DNA from 2 places in the Pseudomonas sp. MF08875 genome. Region 1 is predicted to be linked to the other one. Evidence: predicted binding sites of a transcription regulator. Region 1 holds the regulator's gene; the other holds the start of a gene.
What was found. Region 1 encodes FliA, which starts transcription of late flagellar genes. Its sites were predicted from a motif close to CTAAAGTTTNNNNNNNNNNNGCCGNTAA; they were not measured.

Region 1 (9,143 bases):
CATCCAGGGTCACCCGGGCGCCTTCGTGGGTCAGCGAGGAAAACATCAAGACCGGTGTAGGGCAGCGCTGCATGATGTGCCGCACTGCGGTGATGCCATCCATCATCGGCATCTCGTAGTCCATGGTGATGACGTCTGGCTTGAGGGCCAGCGCCTGATCGATCGCCTCTTTGCCGTTGGTCGCCGTGCCGACGACCTGGATATTGGAATCCGCTGAAAGAATTTCCGAGACGCGGCGGCGGAAGAAACCCGAATCATCCACCACCAGGACCTTGACTACCATAAACACTCCGTTAGGCGGGGCGAGGCAATCGCCCGGCCCCACCAGAATCAAATACGCCGTGCGGCGTAACGCTTGAGCATGCTCGGAACATCGAGAATCAGGGCGATGCGGCCGTCACCAGTAATGGTGGCGCCGGACATGCCCGGGGTGCCCTGGAGCATCTTGCCCAAAGGCTTGATGACCACTTCTTCCTGGCCCACCAATTGATCGACCACAAAGCCGATGCGCTGGGTGCCCACCGACAGGATCACCACGTGGCCCTCGCGCTGCTCTTCATGGGCGGCGGACGCCACCAACCAGCGCTTGAGGTAGAACAGCGGCAACGCCTTGTCGCGCACGATCACCACTTCCTGGCCATCGACCACGTTGGTGCGCGACAGATCCAGGTGGAAGATCTCGTTGACGTTGACCAGCGGGAAGGCGAATGCCTGGTTGCCCAGCATGACCATCAGGGTCGGCATGATCGCCAGGGTCAACGGCACCTTGATGACGATCTTCGAGCCCTGGCCCTTGGTCGAGTAGATGTTGATGGAGCCGTTGAGCTGGGAAATCTTGGTTTTCACCACGTCCATGCCCACGCCACGGCCCGACACGTCGGAAATCTCGGTCTTGGTCGAGAAGCCCGGAGCGAAGATCAGGTTGTAGCACTCGGTATCGCTCAGACGATCGGCTGCGTCCTTGTCCATCACCCCCCGCTTGACCGCGATGCCCCGCAGGATGTTCGCGTCCATGCCTTTGCCGTCATCGGAAATCGACAGCAGGATATGGTCGCCTTCCTGTTCGGCGGCCAGGATCACCCGGCCCAGGCGTGCCTTGCCCGACTCTTCGCGCTCCTGGGGCGACTCGATACCGTGGTCGACCGCGTTGCGCACCAAGTGGACCAGCGGGTCGGCCAGGGCTTCGACGAGGTTTTTGTCCAGGTCGGTTTCTTCGCCCACCAGCTCCAGGCTGATCTCTTTCTTGAGCTGGCGCGCCAGGTCACGAACCAGGCGCGGGAAGCGCCCGAAGACCTTCTTGATCGGCTGCATGCGGGTTTTCATCACCGCGGTCTGCAGGTCGGCGGTCACCACGTCCAGGTTGGAAACGGCCTTGGACATGGCTTCGTCGCCGCTGTTCAGGCCCAGGCGCACCAGGCGGTTACGCACCAGCACCAGTTCGCCCACCATGTTCATGATTTCGTCCAGGCGCGCGGTATCGACGCGCACCGTGGTTTCCGCTTCGCTGGCCTGTTTTTCCGCCGGCGCGGCAGCGGCGGCACGGGCCGGCGCGGGGGCTGCAGCCCTGGCCGCCGGGGCTGGGGCTGGGGCTGGCGCCGCTGCTGCAGGTGCGGGCGCCGGGGCGGCCTTGGCCACGGGGGCCGCGACAGCCGCCGCAACCGCTGGGGTCTCGGCGCTGAACTTGCCTTTGCCGTGCAGCTCGTCGAGCAGGGATTCGAATTCGTGATCGGAAATCAGATCGCCGCCCACCGCAGCGGCCGTCGCCGCAGGCGCAGGTTTGGCGTCGGCGATAGCACTTTCCAGGGCATCGACGGCAAAGTTGCCCTTGCCATGCAACTGGTCGAGCAGTGCTTCGAACTCGTCGTCGGTGATGTCGGTGCTGGCCGCCGCCGGTGCAGCGGCGGCAGGTTCGGCGGCGGGCGCCACGGCGTCCACGGCGAACTGGCCCTTGCCATGCAGTTGGTCAAGCAGGGACTCGAACTCGGCATCGGTAATGTCATCGCTGCCACCCGCCGCCACGGCGGCGGGCGCCGGCGCTTCGGCCTGGGCCTTGACCGCATTGAGCGAGTCCAGCAGTTGCTCGAATTCGTTGTCGGTAATGTCGCCGCCGGCGCTTTCAGGCTCGGGCTCGACCGCAGCCGGGGCCGGTTCAGCCGCAGGCGCAGGCTGGTCGGTGGCTGGCAGCGCCAGGCGTGCCAGGGCTGCCAGCAGTTCCGGCGTAGCAGCGGTGATCGCAGAGCGCTCACGCACTTGGCTGAACATGCCGTTGACCGCGTCCAGGGCTTCGAGAACCACGTCCATCAGTTCCGAGTCGACGCGCCGTTCACCCTTGCGCAGGATGTCGAACACGTTCTCGGCGATGTGACAGCACTCCACCAGCTCATTGAGCTGGAGGAAGCCGGCGCCCCCTTTTACAGTGTGAAAACCGCGAAAAATTGCATTGAGCAAGTCCGCATCATCCGGTCGGCTTTCCAGCTCGACCAGTTGTTCGGACAGCAACTCAAGAATCTCGCCGGCCTCAACCAGGAAATCCTGAAGGATCTCTTCATCGGCGCCGAAGCTCATTTTTGTGGGTGCTCCTAGAATCCAAGACTGGAAAGCAAATCGTCTACATCGTCCTGACCGGACATAACGTCTTCACGTTTATCGGCATGAATCTGCGGACCTTCACCCTGCGCCAGGTGTTTTTGTGGATCTTTTTGCGCCAGGATCTCGTCGCGGTCATGCTCGATGCCCGCAAACCGGTCGACCTGGCTGGCCATCAGCACCAGCTTGAGCAAGTTGCTTTCGACTTCCGTGACCAGTTGTGTCACCCGTTTGATGACCTGGCCGGTGAGGTCCTGGTAATCCTGGGCCAGCAGAATGTCGTTGAGGTTGCCCGACACCACGCGTGTTTCTTTCTCGCTGCGGGCCAAAAAAACCTCGACCCGGCGCGCCAGATCGCGAAACTCTTCGGCACCCACTTCGCGGCGCATGAAACGTGCCCAGTCCGCGCTCAGGGCCTGGGCGTCGTGGCCCAAGCCGTTGACCAGCGGCGTGCTGTTTTCCACCAGGTCCATGGTGCGATTGGCCGCAGCCTCGGTCAGCCTGACAACATAACCCAGGCGTTCAGTGGCATCCGTGATCTGGGACACTTCTTCGGCTTGCGGCATGTGCGGGTCGATCTGGAAGTTGACGATGGCGCTGTGCAATTCGCGCGTCAGCTTGCCGACTTCCTGGTACAGGCCGCGGTCACGGGTCTGGTTGAGCTCATGGATCAGTTGCACCGCGTCGCCGAACTTGCCTTTTTCAAGGCTTTCGACCAATTCGTGGGCATGTTTTTTCAGAGTCGATTCAAAATCGCCCTGCGATGATTCGTTATGCTCCATAGCGCCCCCGTGGCGGACTGGCTTCGCGCATCAACCGATGCGTTCGAAGATTTTTTCAATCTTTTCTTTCAACGCCTGGGCCGTGAAGGGTTTGACTACATAGCCGTTCACCCCGGCCTGGGCTGCTTCGATGATCTGTTCGCGCTTGGCTTCAGCGGTGACCATCAACACCGGCAGGTGCTTGAGTTTTTCGTCGGCGCGCACATGGCGCAGCAAGTCGATACCGGTCATGCCAGGCATGTTCCAGTCCGTCACCAGAAAGTCGATGCTGCCGCTGTTGAGCACAGGGATGGCGGTAGTGCCGTCGTCTGCCTCGACCGTGTTGGTGAACCCAAGGTCACGCAACAGGTTTTTTATGATCCGCCGCATCGTTGAGAAGTCATCAACGATGAGGATTTTCATGTTCTTGTCCAATTCGACCTCCAAGCAGTCTTAAACGCATCCAGCACCTGGACACGCCATTTCATCAATCAGGCTGGGCACTCACCGGCGACATGGAGCAAAACGTGCCGAGACCGGTACGGCGCTACGCCGTACCGGCCCCGTTCGCAGAGCCCCCACACTGCCTGTCAGCGCGCTCGCCACTCCCCCAAACGCCCCCGCAAGCGGGCCGCGCACTGGCTGTGTAACTGGCTGACCCGCGATTCGCTGACCCCCAGGACCTCACCGATTTCCTTGAGGTTCAGCTCTTCGTCGTAGTACAGCGCCAAGACCAGTCGCTCACGCTCCGGCAAATTGGCAATCGCGTCCGCCAGCGCAGCCTGGAAGCGCTCGTCTTCCAGGTCGCGCGACGGCTCCAGATGAGCACTCGCGCCATCCTCGTGCAGCCCTTCATGCTCGCCGTCCTGCAAGAGGTCGTCGAAGCTGAACAGGCGACTGCCCAAGGTGTCGTTCAAAATCCCGTAATAATCATCGAGGCTCAATTGGAGTTCGGCCGCAACCTCGTGATCTTTAGCGTCACGACCGGTTTTAGCTTCAATTGAGCGAATGGCATCACTGACCATCCGGGTGTTGCGGTGTACCGAACGGGGGGCCCAGTCGCCTTTACGCACCTCATCGAGCATCGCGCCGCGGATACGAATCCCCGCGTAGGTCTCGAAGCTGGCGCCCTTGCTGGCGTCGTACTTGGTCGAGACTTCAAGCAAACCGATCATCCCAGCCTGGATCAGGTCTTCGACCTGGACGCTGGCGGGTAGGCGTGCCAGCAGGTGGTAGGCAATGCGCTTGACCAGGGGCGCATAGCGCTCGATCAATTCGTATTGGCTGTCACGCGCCGACTTCTTGTAAAGGTTGTAGCCGCTGGCTGTCATAGCACAGGTCCCGCCGTTTGATGCACAAGCCGCTCGACAAAAAACTCCAGATGCCCGCGCGGGTTAGCGGGCAGTGGCCAGGTATCGACCTTCTGGGCGATGGCTTTGAACGCCAGTGCGCACTTGGAACGAGGGAACGCTTCGTAGACTGCACGCTGCTTTTGCACAGCCTTGCGTACGCACTCGTCGTAGGGAACCGCACCGACGTATTGTAAGGCGACGTCCAGGAAGCGATCAGTGACCTTGGTCAACTTAGCGAACAGGTTGCGCCCTTCCTGCGGGCTCTGGGCCATGTTGGCCAGTACGCGGAAGCGGTTCATGCCGTAGTCGCGGTTGAGCAGTTTGATAAGGGCGTAGGCGTCGGTGATGGAGGTGGGTTCGTCGCACACCACCAGCAGCACTTCCTGGGCCGCGCGCACGAAACTGACCACCGACTCGCCGATCCCGGCGGCCGTGTCGATCACCAGCACGTCGAGGTTGTCGCCGATGTCGCTGAACGCCTGGATCAGGCCGGCATGCTGGGCCGGGCTCAGGTGCACCATGCTCTGGGTGCCCGAGGCTGCCGGCACGATGCGGATCCCGCCGGGGCCCTGGAGCAGCACGTCGCGCAGCTCACAGCGCCCCTCGATCACATCGGCCAGGGTGTGTTTGGGGGTCAGCCCCAGTAACACGTCGACGTTCGCCAGACCCAGGTCGGCGTCCAGCAGCATGACGCGTCGGCCAAGCTCCGCCAGAGCCAGGGACAAGTTCACTGACACGTTAGTCTTCCCGACGCCACCTTTGCCGCCGGTCACCGCGATCACCTGTACGGGATGCATGCTGCCCATGTTCTTTCTATACCTTGTCTTACTTAGACGGAGGCCACATAACTGGCTGCGCGTTCACCGTTGGAACAATGCGTGGCAGGCCATCGATGTAGGTTCACTGCAATCTATTCATTAAACCTCAGCCGACCTGCTTGGCCGGGCTGTGGTAAAGGTCAGCGAACATGTCAGCCATGGCTTCTTCGCTGGGTTCTTCCTGCATTTGCACACTTACGGCACGGCTGACCAATTGGTGGCGGCGCGGCAAGTGCAAGTCATCGGGAATACGCGGCCCATCGGTCAGATAGGCCACCGGTAATTCATGGCTGATAGCCAGGCTCAACACCTCGCCCAGGCTCGCCGTCTCGTCCAGCTTAGTCAGAATGCAGCCAGCCAGCCCGCAACGCTTGTAACTGTGGTACGCGGCGGTCAGCACTTGCTTCTGGCTGGTGGTGGCCAGCACCAGGTAGTTCTTGGAGCGGATGCCGCGCCCGGCCAGGCTTTCCAACTGCATGCGCAGGGCCGGGTCGCTGGCCTGCAGGCCGGCGGTGTCGATCAGCACCACGCGCTTGCGCAGCAGCGGGTCGAGGGCTTGCGCCAGGGACTGGCCCGGATCGACATGGGTCACCGAGACGTTGAGGATGCGGCCCAAGGTCTTGAGCTGCTCCTGGGCGCCGATGCGGTAGCTGTCCATGCTCACCAGGGCGATGTTCTGCGCGCCGTACTTGAGCACGTAACGGGCCGCCAATTTGGCCAGGGTGGTGGTCTTGCCCATGCCGGCGGGGCCGACCATGGCAATCACACCCCCCTCTTCCAGGGGTTCGATTTCCGGCGTGGCGATCATGCGCGCCAGGTGCGCCAACAGCATGCGCCAGGCCTGGCGAGGTTCGTCGAATTCGGTAATCAGGGCCAGCAAGTCACGCGACAGCGGCCCGGACAAGCCGATGCGCTGCAGGCGCCGCCACAGGTTGGCCTGCTGCGGGCGGCTGCCTTGCAACTGGTTCCAGGCCAGGGAGCCGAGCTGCACTTCCAGCAGTTCGCGCAGGCCATTGAGTTCAAAGCGCATGGAGTCGAACGCGCGCTGGTCCACCGACTGCGAGGCCGGGGCCACCGGCGCCGGGCGTGGCGGCTCGACGAAGGTCGGTTCGATCAGCGGTTCGGCGGCAGTCAGCGGCAGGCCGGCGAACAACTGGCGATTGGTGCTCGGGTCGCCGTCGCCACGCAGGCTCAATTCGGCCTGGGCGGTCACGATGCGCGACTGGGTCTTGCGCAGTTCGTCTTCGAGCTCGATGTTCGGCACGCGCGGGGCCAGGGCCGACAGTTTGTAATCCAGGGCAGCCGTCAGCTCGACACCGCCAGCGATCCGCCGGTTGCCGATGATGGCCGCATCCGCGCCCAGCTCATCACGCACCAGTTTCATGGCCTGACGCATATCGGCGGCGAAAAAACGCTTCACTTGCATAACCCACTACCTCAGCCGTTGGGCCCTACTGTCGCAACGATGGTCACTTGCTTGTTGTCAGGAATTTCCTGATACGCCAACACGTGCAAACCCGGGACCGCCAGGCGTCCGAACCGCGAGAGCATCGCGCGAACGGGGCCGGCTACCAGCAGAATCACCGGTTGACCTTGCATTTCCTGGCGCTGAGCGGCGTCGATCAACGAACGCTGCAGCTTCTCGGCCATGCTTGGCTCCAGCAGAACGCCTTCATCGGCGCCTTGCCCTGCCTTCTGCAGACTATTGAGCAATATTTGTTCCAACCTTGGTTCCAAGGTGATGACAGGCAGCTCAGACTCAGTGCCTACAATGCTTTGCACGATAGCGCGGGACAATCCGACGCGCACCGCGGCAACCAAAGCGGCAGTATCTTGACTCTTGGATGCATTATTGGCGATGGCTTCGGCAATGCTACGAATGTCGCGTACAGGCACCTGTTCGGCGAGCAAGGCTTGCAGCACTTTGAGCAACTGCGACAGCGACAGCACCCCCGGCACCAGCTCTTCAGCCAGCTTCGGCGAGCCCTTGGCCAGCAATTGCATCAGTTGCTGGACCTCTTCGTGGCCCAGCAGTTCGCTGGAGTGCTTGTAGAGAATCTGGTTCAAGTGGGTCGCCACCACTGTGCTGGCGTCCACCACCGTGTAGCCCAGCGATTGCGCCTGGGAACGCTGACTGATTTCGATCCACACCGCGTCCAGGCCGAAGGCCGGGTCTTTGGCGGTGATGCCGTTGAGGGTGCCGAACACTTGGCCGGGGTTGATTGCCAGTTCGCGGTCCGGGTAGATCTCCGCTTCGGCCAGGATCACGCCCATCAGGGTCAGGCGATAGGCGCTGGGCGCCAGGTCGAGGTTGTCGCGGATATGCACCGTGGGCATGAGAAAGCCCAGGTCCTGGGACAGCTTCTTGCGCACGCCCTTGATCCGCGCCAGCAACTGACCACCCTGGTTGCGATCCACCAGCGGGATCAAGCGGTAGCCCACTTCCAGGCCGATCATGTCGATGGGGGTCACGTCGTCCCAGCCCAACTCCTTGGTTTCCTGGGCGCGGGCCGGCGACGGCAGCAGCTCCTGCTGGCGCTGCACCTCTTCCAGGGCCTGGACCTTGACGGTGTTCTGTTTTTTCCAGAACAGGTACGCGGCGCCACCGGCCACCGCTGCCATGCTCAGGAACGAGAAGTGCGGCATGCCCGGCACCAGGCCCATCACCGCCATCAGCCCGGCGGACACCGCCAGGGCCTTGGGCGAAGCGAACATCTGCCGGTTGATCTGCTTGCCCATGTCTTCGGAACCCGAAGCCCGGGTCACCATGATCGCGGCAGCGGTGGACAACAGCAGTGATGGCAATTGCGCCACCAAACCGTCACCGATGGTCAGCAAGGCGTACACCTTGCCCGCATCGCCGAAGGTCATGCCGTGCTGGAAGATACCCACGGCCATGCCGCCGATCAGGTTGATGAACAGAATCAGCAGGCCGGCGATGGCATCGCCGCGCACGAATTTGCTGGCACCGTCCATGGAGCCGTAGAACTCGGCTTCCTGGGCCACTTCCGTGCGGCGCATCTTGGCTTGGTTCTGATCGATCAGGCCGGCGTTGAGGTCGGCGTCGATGGCCATTTGTTTGCCGGGCATGGCGTCGAGGGTGAAGCGGGCGCTGACCTCGGAAATCCGCCCAGCACCCTTGGTCACCACGACGAAGTTGATAATCATCAAAATCGCGAACACCACGATACCGACCACGTAGTTACCGCCGATCACCACCTCACCGAAGGCCTGGATCACCTTGCCCGCAGCGGCGTGGCCGTCCTGGCCGTGGAGCATTACCACCCGTGTGGACGCCACGTTGAGCGCCAGGCGCAGCAGCGTCGCCACCAGCAAAATGGTGGGGAACACGGCGAAATCCAGCGGCCGCAAGGCGTACACGCACACCAGCAGGACCACGATGGACAGGGCGATGTTGAAGGTAAAGAACACGTCCAGCAGGAACGGCGGGATCGGCAACATCATCATTGCCAGCATGACCAACAGCAACAACGGCACGCCCAGATTGCCCCGCGACAGGTCAGTCAGGTTGTTGCGCGCCGAGTTGAGCAAGTTAGAGCGATCCACCGGAAATTCACCGTTCCTTTTAAAGCAATCTTTTGACGCCAGAGGCAGGCGCAGGGCGG
Region 2 (9,143 bases), on a different contig from region 1:
AGGGTGTTGGCCATGCGGTTCCCCACACCCGCGCTCTGGTTCACCTGAATCACGCCACGGCTGCCGGTGAAGGCCTGGTCACTGGTGGTGACCTGGCGGCTGCCGGTGGGTGTGCCAGTTGCTCCCGAGACTGGTAGCAGCGCCACGTTCTGTTGCGACAGGGCGCTGTCATCGACGCTTTGCGGTTGGGCACTGATGCTGACCCGCAAGGCGTTAATCATTTGGTTATTGGCCCCGGCGGACTGGTTGACGCCCAGTGCACCGTTGCCGTTGATGAACGAGTTGCCGCTGATGTCGCTGCTGGCGTTCATCGAACGGTTGGCGGCGGTATTGATGCTCTGCTGCAGGCTGTTGACGGCTTTGGCGTCTTTGCCTATGGCAATGGCCCGGCTGTTGACTTGCTGCTGTTGATCGCCGGCGGCCTGGTTGACCATCAGGTTGCCGCGATAGGCCGCGCCGGAATTATCGATCCGGGCCTGGTTGACCACCGCTACGGCGGAGTCGGCCAGGGCGCTGGTGCTGGCGAGCAGGGCGATTGCCATTACAGTGAGTTTCATCATCAGTTCCCCTTGCCGCCTAGGTTCATCAGGGGGCGCATGCCGGTTTCCATGGCCCGGTTGATGGTGCCGGAGATCCGCGCACCGGCACCGCTGCCAGCGCTGGCGCCCATGCCGGGCAGGCCATTGGGGTTGGTCACCACGTTGAGGCCGGGCATGTGGGTGGGGGCGGTGTTGTTAACGGTCTGCTGGATGCGCTGGCCGCTGCTGACCCCGGCGAAATCGCCATCGCTCAGCTCCCCCGTAGCCCTCAAGACCTGTTGCGAGGGGTTGGCGTTGACGGTGGTGGGGTTGGGGTTGGGCGCCAGCGGCTTGCGGCCGGCAGCAATGGGGTCAACAGGGCGCGTGAGCACAATAGTGCCGTCACCGGCCGCCACCACGGGCAGGCAATACATCGCGCTGAGGACACAGCCTGTCAGCAGGAGGCGGTTCAAGCGCTTATTGTTGTTGCCCATGTCGGCATTCCTTCTTTCAATGCGCTGGCCTTGTCAGCGTTGCGAAGGTGTAGAGCAGAAGCCGTGCCGCTTTTTGTTTGTGTCTTTAAATCAAAGGGTTAGCTCGGCGCCGGAGAACAGCGCGAGCGAGCCTGTATCAACGCTGAGACAGGCGTGAGGGCCGAGAACCGCTGGATGTGGTGAAAACGCTCTAGACCGGGCCTTTGGGCAGGGCTGTATCAGCCGCGTGACAGTTGCCCCATTAAAGGCGCGTGCCGCTGGCGGGGGTGGGGGTTCGGCGCACAAGGGTGTATCAGGAATGGACAGTTTCGGGGATTTTGCAGGCTTTTCAGCCCTGGTTCGGGGTGGCGAGCAGGCGCTCCACGGCGGCGAAGGCTTGCTCACGTCGCGCCGTCCAATCGCCAGTGACGACTTCGAATCGCCGCTGGTGCTGTTGCAGCCAGGCGTGGCTGGCATCGAAAAAGGCCTGGCGTTGCGCCAGGTCGGGCTGGCAGCGCAGGCCATCGCCCGTCCAAGCCACGCCTTCGGGAGAGAGCAGCAGGTGCAGGTCGTAATGGCGTGCCAGTAGTGCTTCCTCGATCCACCCCGGGCAGTCGCCGAACAGGGCCAGGCTCCAGAGCTGGTTGCTCAGCAGGTGGGTGTCGAGAATCAACAATTGCGGGGCCTGGGCGCGGGCCTGGTCTTCCCAGGCCAACTGCCCGCGGGCGATGGCCGGGATGTCGGCCAGGCAGGTGTCGCGCTGGGTTTGCTCCATGAAGTGGCGCACATACTCGCCCACCAGCACACCGCCAAAACGCTGCTGGATGCCTTCGGCCAACCAGCTCTTGCCGCTGGATTCCGGGCCGCTCAACACCAGCACTTTCATGGCTGCAACGCCGGGTCGGCGCGCCATTGGCGCCAGCCCTGCACGGCAATCAGGGTGAACAGGGCATAGAGGGCGGCGGTGAGGTACAGGCCCTTATAGACGAACAGCGCGACGAAGATCACGTCCACCACAATCCACAAGGCCCAGCATTGCAGGCGTTTCTGCGCCATCCACATCTGTGCCACCAGGCTGAGCCCGGTGAGGGCCGCGTCCAACCAGGGTTGCGCGGCGTCGGTCCAATGGGCCATGGCGCCGCCCAGCGCGAGGCTGCCGACTGCGCCGATGGCCAGGCCCTGCGCCACGGCCTGGGTGTTGAGCCGGGTGACCTGGCGGCCGCTGTGGCGCTCGCCGGCACGGGTCCACTGCCACCAGCCGTAGAGCTGCAACGCGGCGTAGATCACCTGCAAGAGCATGTCGGAATAGAGTTTGACCTCGAAGAAAATCCAGCTGTAAAGCAGCACCATCACCAGGCCGATGGGCCAGCACCAGGGGTTTTGCTTGACTGTCAGCCACACGGCTATCACGCCGAGCGTTGCGGCAAACAGTTCTAACCCGGACATGGCATTTCCTTGCAGAGCACGAAGAGGGCCGGGATTGTACCCCGTAGCAAGCGGGCGTGCCCGCGCTGGGGTGCGCAGTGCGCCCCGACGGTGGTGTGCCCGGAAGATTTTTACGGCCGCTACGCGCCCTTGCGCGGGCAAGCCCGCTTGCTACAACAGCAGCAGCGGGCCGGGAGGGAAGGTCAGACTTTGAACTGGCGCAGCAGGGCGTTGAGCTGTTCGCTCAATTCCTTGAGGTGAACGCTGGCTAGGCTCGATTGTTCGGCAGCCAGGGCGGTGCTTTGGGACAGCCCGGCGGCCTGGGTGACGTTCTGGTTGATGTCTTCGACCACATGGGCTTGTTGCAGGGTGGCGCTGGCGATGGAGGCGTTGAGGCCGTTGAGGTTTTGCAGGGCCTGGCCGATGGCGCTCAGGCTGGCGCCGGCCAGGCCGGCTTGCTCGATAGTCAACTGCGAGGCACGGCTGCTGTCACCGATCACCCGCACGGCGGCTTCGGAATGGTTTTGCAGGCGTTCGATCATTGCCTGGATTTCCGCCGTGGACTTCTGCGTGCGCTGGGCCAGCAGCCGCACCTCGTCTGCCACCACGGCAAAGCCGCGGCCTTGCTCGCCGGCGCGGGCGGCCTCGATGGCAGCGTTCAGCGCCAGCAGGTTGGTCTGCTCGGCGATCGAGCGGATCACCTCCAGCACGCTGCCGATCTGGGTGCTTTCGGCCGACAGGGTGCGGATCACCTCCACGGCTTGGTCGATGGTGCTGGACAACTGGTCGATCTGTTGCAGGCTGCTGTCGATATTGACCTGGCCCTGCTGGGCCTGGACCTGTGCATCGCGCATTTCGCTGGCGGCGTGCTCGGCGTTTTTCGCCACGTCCTGCACGCCGTAGGTGACTTCATTGATGGCGGTGGCCACCAGTTCCATTTGCTGGGACTGCTGCTGGCTACGTTCCTGGGCCTGGCTGGCGTTGTTGCCCAGATCCGTAGACGACTGGCCCAGGGCGCTGGCCGAGAGCTGCAGCTGGCCCACCACTTGGCGCAGCTTGGCGGTGAAGGTGTTGAAGTGACGGGCCAGTTGGGTGACTTCGTCCTGGCCGTGGGTGTCGAGGCTGCGGGTCAGGTCGCTTTCGCCGCTGGCGATGTTGGCCATGGCGTGCACAGCTTCCTGCAACGGCTGCACGATGCTGCGGGCAATCAGGATCACCAGCAGCGCCATCACCAGCGCGATCACGATGCCAATCAGCGAGGCTTTCCAGACCTGCTCATAGAACTGGGCCTGAATATCGTCGATATATACCCCCGAGCCGATGATCCAGCCCCAGGGCTGGAACAGTTGCACGTAGGAGGTTTTTTGCACCGGTGCCTCGGCCCCCGGTTTCGGCCAGCGGTAGTCCACGCTGCCGGCGCCTTTTTCCTGGGCGATGGCGACCATGGCGTTGAACAGCGCAAAGCCGTCCGGGTCTTTGATGCCGGACAGTTCCTTGCCTTCGAGCTTGGGGTTGGCCGGGTGCATGACCATGACGGGCTTGAGGTCGTTGATCCAGAAGTAATCGTCCTGGTTGTAGCGCAGCCCGCGCACGGCGTTCAGGGCTTGTTGCTGGGCGGCTTCGCGGCTCAGGGTGCCGGCGGTTTCCAGGCCGTGGTAGTAGGTGAGCACGCCATTGGCGGTCTCCACCACATGGCGGGTTTTCTCGGCCTTGGCCTGGTACAGGTCGCTGTGGATCTGATTGAGCATCAACATGCCCAAGGTCAATAGCATCAACACAGACACCACCAGGATCAGCCACAAGCGGCGGCTGATCGACACACTGCGTAAGCTATTCATTACCGGTCACTCCAGATTCTTGTTCTTGTCATTAAGGCCAAGCCATCCAAGCATGCTTTGGCCAATGGCACCAACCCTACCCAAGTCTACTAACGCGACAGCGCCAAACCGGTATGTCTGCTAGGATTTCGGCCGCGTTGGGCAAACCTGAACAGCGCTCAGGGAATTTTTCCCGATTCTACGGATCTCAGGCGCGCGCCAGTACGCGCTATGTTGTCGCAGTGAACGCATAAAAATTATTGACGGGGCATGCCAGGGGCATTGCTTCACGGGGGCTTGATGGATTTTTGGACCGCCGCATCGGCATTGATTCTTGGAGTTGTAGAAGGGCTGACGGAGTTTTTGCCCATTTCCAGTACGGGACACCAGATCATTGTTGCCGACCTCCTCGATTTCGGCGGTGAGCGGGCCATGGCCTTCAACATCATCATCCAGCTAGGGGCGATCCTGGCGGTGGTCTGGGAGTTTCGGCGCAAGATCCTCGACGTGGTCGTGGGCCTGCCCACCCAGCCGAACGCACGGCGCTTTACCGCCAACCTGCTGATCGCCTTTCTACCGGCGGTGGTGCTGGGGGTGGTCTTTGCCGACCTGATCCATGAATACCTGTTCAACCCCGTGACCGTGGCTGCCGCCCTGGTGGTGGGCGGTGTGGTGATGCTCTGGGCCGAGCGCCGCGAGCACGAGGTGCACGCCCACAGCGTCGACGACATCACTTGGAAGGATGCCCTCAAGGTCGGTTTCGCCCAGTGCCTGGCGATGATTCCCGGCACCTCGCGCTCGGGCTCGACCATCATCGGTGGCTTGCTGTTTGGCCTGTCGCGCAAAACCGCCACCGAGTTCTCGTTTTTTCTCGCCATGCCGACCATGGTCGGGGCAGCGGTGTATTCGGGCTACAAGTACCGCGACCTGTTCCAACCCGCCGACCTGCCGGTGTTCGCCATTGGCTTCGTCACCGCTTTCATCTTCGCCATGATTGCGGTCAAGGGCCTGCTGCGCTTTATCGCCAACCACAGCTACGCGGCGTTTGCCTGGTATCGCATCGTGTTCGGCTTGCTGATCCTGGCCACCTGGCAGTTCGCCTGGGTGGACTGGACGGCGGCCCAGCCATGAAGGCGCCGAACGGCGCACTGCAATACCCGCGCCTCAAGGTTCTGGTGTTTGCGCTGCTGGTTGCGTTGCCATTGGGTGGCTCGCTGGCCTTGTGGTTGCGCGGGGTGTCACCGATCCCATTGGTGGCCTACGGGGCGGTCAGCCTGTTGGCGTTCTTGCTCTATTGGCGCGATAAACGTATGGCCCGCGCCGGGCAGTGGCGCGTGCCGGAAAACGTCCTGCACGCGGTGGAACTGGCGGGCGGCTGGCCCGGCGCCTTGCTGGCCCAGCAGTTACTGCGCCACAAAACCCGCAAAGTCGCCTACCAACTGGTGTTCTGGCTGATCGTGCTGGCGCACCAGGTGTTTTGGATCGATCGCCTGTTCCTCGGCGCCACCCTGTTTTCGATTTTCTAGAGCAACAGGCCGACCTGGGTGCGCTTGGGCAGTTTGCTCACCACCAACTGGTGGGAGCGTCGCAGCAAGCCTTGCAGTTCTTCGGCGCCCAGCGGGTAGGGGGTTTGCATGATGATCCACTGCGCCCGCGCCAGATACGGCGCGGGGCCGATGCCAGGGCGGTCGATGTGGCCGAGGAACAGCGCCTTGTCCACCTTGAATGCCAGGGAATCGCCGCGTAGGTTCTGCAGGGCAAACATCTTGCTGCCCGCCACCGAAAACACCCGCACACCGCCCCATTTGTAGTCTTCCCGGGCGCCGGGCAAGGCCAGGCAGAAGGCTGCGACATCGGCTTCGTTCATCTTCATAACAGGCGATCCCCACAGACATTGAATGAATGGGCCAGATGATTGATCCATGCGCGCACGGCTGGCAACAACCCGCGGCGGTGAGGGTACACCGCCAGCAACCAGCCGCCGGGCAGTGACCAATCGGGCAGCAGTTGCACCAGTTGGCCACTTTGCAGCTCCTGCTCGCAGTACATCATCGGTAGCAGGGTGAACCCCAGGCCCGCCAGGGTGCAGGCCTTGCGCACCACAAAGTCATCGATGCCCAGGCGGGCTTCCAGGCTCAGCTCGGTGGCGTGGCCTTGCTGGTCGAGCATGCGCAGGTGCACCAGGCGATCGCTTTCCAGGGCGCCGAGCACCGGGACGCTTTTCAGGTCGTCGGGGCGTTCGATTTGGCGCTCTTGCAAAAACGCCGGGCTGGCCACCATCACCATTTGCGCCTGGCGCAGGCGACGGGTTACCAGCAGCGGGTCTTCGTCGCCCAACTCGCGCACCCGCAAGGCTACGTCTATGCCTTCGCTGACCAGGTCCACGCGGCGGTTGACCAGCATCACGTCCAGTTGCACCTGGGGGTAGCGTTCAAGAAAGCTGCCGATCACCCCCGGCAGGAACTCATGGGCCAGGCCCACCGGGCACGACATGCGCAACCGCCCACGGGGCTCGCTGGACATGCTCGCCACCGCCTCGTCGGCCATCTCCGCCTCCAGCAGCATCGCCTGGCAATGGCGCAGGTAGCGTTCGCCCACGGCCGTCAGCTTGAGGCTGCGAGTGGTGCGTTGCAGCAGGCGTGCGCCCAAGCGCTCTTCCAACTCGGCGATACGCCGCGACAGGCGCGACTTGGGAATGCCCAGCAAACGCCCGGCGGCAGCGAAGCCACCGGCCTCCACCACCTTGGCGAAATAGTACAGATCATTAAGGTCTTGCATGGGGTGGGCTCATTGTCCTGTCAGTGGGACGAATAATCGCATTATTACCGCCTAATAGGTGATTGGATTCACCTGTAGGATTGTCCCAACTTGATCGCCCTGTCGCGGTCCTCACTTGGAGATCCCACATGAAACTTCTGCATATCGATTCGAGCATCCTGGGCGACAACTCGGCCTCCCGTCAGTTGAGCCGCAGCGTGGTACACGCCTGGCAAGCCGCCGAGCCTGGCCTGGCCGTCACCTACCGCGACCTGGCGAGCGACGCCATCAGCCACTTCAGTGCTGCCACCCTGGTCGCCGCCGGCACCAGCGCCGAACTGCGTGACGCCGCCCAGCAGCACGAAGCCCAGCTCAGCGCCTCGACCCTGGCCGAGTTCCTCGCCGCCGACGCCGTGGTGATCGCCGCACCGATGTACAACTTCACCATTCCCACCCAACTCAAGGCCTGGATCGACCGCATCGCCGTCGCCGGCCAGACTTTTCGCTACACTGAAGCCGGCCCCGAAGGCCTATGCGGCAACAAGAAGGTGATCGTGGTGTCCACCTCCGGTGGCCTGCACGTGGGCCAGGCCACGGGTGTCGGCCATGAGGATTACCTCAAAGTCATGCTCGGCTTCATGGGCATCACCGACGTCGAGTTCGTTCGCGCCCATGGCCTGGGCTACGGTGAGGACGTGCGCGGCAAAGCCATGGGCGATGCCCAGGCGCACATCGATGAACAATTGTTCGCCGCCGCCTGATCGCCACGGCCAACAGCCACTAGACTCCGTAAGCGGCGCCGCTTGCGGAGTTTTTTTATGCTTGCGCTAAAGGCTTGGCGCGGGTTGTGCTTAAACCCGGCGGCGATGCCTTCAACCAAATCGACAGGGCTTTGCATGGCACGTTTGGGTGCGTTGTGGCTGATTTTTCTCTGGGCTGGCCTGGCGCCGGTGCACGCGGTGGCGGGCGGGCAGCCGCGCTGGAGTGTGGGTTATCACTGGATGAGTTTTCTCGACCCGCTGGACCAGCAACCGATGCGTGCGATTGCCTTCTACCCCTCCACGGCGTTGCAGCAAATCAGTGACGTGGAGGGCTACCCATTGCTGGCCAGCCAGGACGTGCGCCTCGCCCCGGGGCGTTTCCCGCTGCTCATGCTGTCCCACGGCAACACGGGCACGCCGCTGGCCCTGCATGACCTGGTCACCGCCCTGGCGCGCCAGGGGTTCGTGGTGGTAGCGGTGTTCCACCCCGGCGACAACGCCGAAGATCACAGCCGTTCGGGCACCCTGAGCAACCTCTACGGGCGGCCGTTGCAGATTTCCCGCGCCATCAGCGCCACCCTCGACGATTCGCTGCTGGCGGCGTCGGTCAGCGCGCGGCAGGTGGGGGTGATTGGCTATTCGGCGGGGGGCGAGACGGCGCTGATCCTCTCCGGTGCCACACCGGACCTGGAGCGCTTGCGCCGTTACTGCGCGCTACGGCCCAACGACCTTGACGCCTGCAGCACCCAAGGCGAGTTGATCGCCGACCGCGACGACCTGCAAGTGGTGGCCGATCCAAGGGTGGGGGCGTTGCTGTTGATGGCGCCGTTGAGCCTGAAATTCGGCCGCCACAGCTTGGCCGAGGTGCATGTGCCGGTGCTGCTGTACAGCGGCGACGGCGACAACCTGGTGGCCTACGACAAAAACGCCGCCGCCCTGGCGCGCAAATTGCCGTCGGCGCCGGATTTCAAACTGCTGCCCGGGGCCGGGCATTTTGTTTTCATGGCCCCCTGCACGGCGCAACAGCAGCGCGCCATGCCGGCGCTGTGCATCGACGCCGATGGGGTGGATCGCAACAGCATCCACCGCACCTTGATTGGAGAGGCCGGGCGTTTTTTTGCCCATGCGTTGGGTAAACCGGGCCAGGCCAGCGCCCACCACGAGCTGCCGTAGCAAGCCCGCTTGCTACATCAGCATCGACAAGGCGCGGCGTTTGAGCAGCAAGGTCAGGCCCAGGCCTGACACCGACAGCAACGCCGCGCAGAAGAATATCCACGAATACCCCAGGTTCAACGCCACCGCGCCCATCACAGGCCCGGCAATCGCCAGGGCCAGGTCAAAGAACACCGCATAGGCGCTCAGCCCCGCGCCACGGCTGGTGCTGGGCACCTG

Region 2: the regulator FliA is predicted to act here: its motif matches at 4,380-4,407, upstream of AC19YT_RS06905 (methyl-accepting chemotaxis protein).

The regions. Positions count from the first base shown of each region.
Region 1 is NZ_JCBCUW010000025.1:50,120-59,262, forward strand. It holds gene AC19YT_RS16110 (protein-glutamate methylesterase/protein-glutamine glutaminase) at 1-283, opposite strand, end outside; gene AC19YT_RS16115 (chemotaxis protein CheA) at 331-2,565, opposite strand; gene AC19YT_RS16120 (protein phosphatase CheZ) at 2,580-3,368, opposite strand; gene AC19YT_RS16125 (chemotaxis response regulator CheY) at 3,399-3,770, opposite strand; gene fliA (RNA polymerase sigma factor FliA) at 3,938-4,678, opposite strand; gene fleN (flagellar synthesis regulator FleN) at 4,675-5,505, opposite strand; gene flhF (flagellar biosynthesis GTPase FlhF) at 5,624-6,943, opposite strand; gene flhA (flagellar biosynthesis protein FlhA) at 6,955-9,084, opposite strand.
Region 2 is NZ_JCBCUW010000008.1:133,560-142,702, reverse strand. It holds gene fapB (fibril amyloid subunit FapB) at 1-557, opposite strand, end outside; gene fapA (functional amyloid chaperone FapA) at 560-1,012, opposite strand; gene AC19YT_RS06915 (AAA family ATPase) at 1,341-1,877, opposite strand; gene pnuC (nicotinamide riboside transporter PnuC) at 1,874-2,437, opposite strand; gene AC19YT_RS06905 (methyl-accepting chemotaxis protein) at 2,620-4,254, opposite strand; gene AC19YT_RS06900 (undecaprenyl-diphosphate phosphatase) at 4,534-5,364, shown strand; gene AC19YT_RS06895 (DUF1294 domain-containing protein) at 5,361-5,759, shown strand; gene AC19YT_RS06890 (MmcQ/YjbR family DNA-binding protein) at 5,756-6,106, opposite strand; gene AC19YT_RS06885 (LysR substrate-binding domain-containing protein) at 6,103-7,011, opposite strand; gene AC19YT_RS06880 (FMN-dependent NADH-azoreductase) at 7,140-7,751, shown strand; gene AC19YT_RS06875 (alpha/beta hydrolase family protein) at 7,887-8,924, shown strand; gene AC19YT_RS06870 (MFS transporter) at 8,937-9,143, opposite strand, start outside.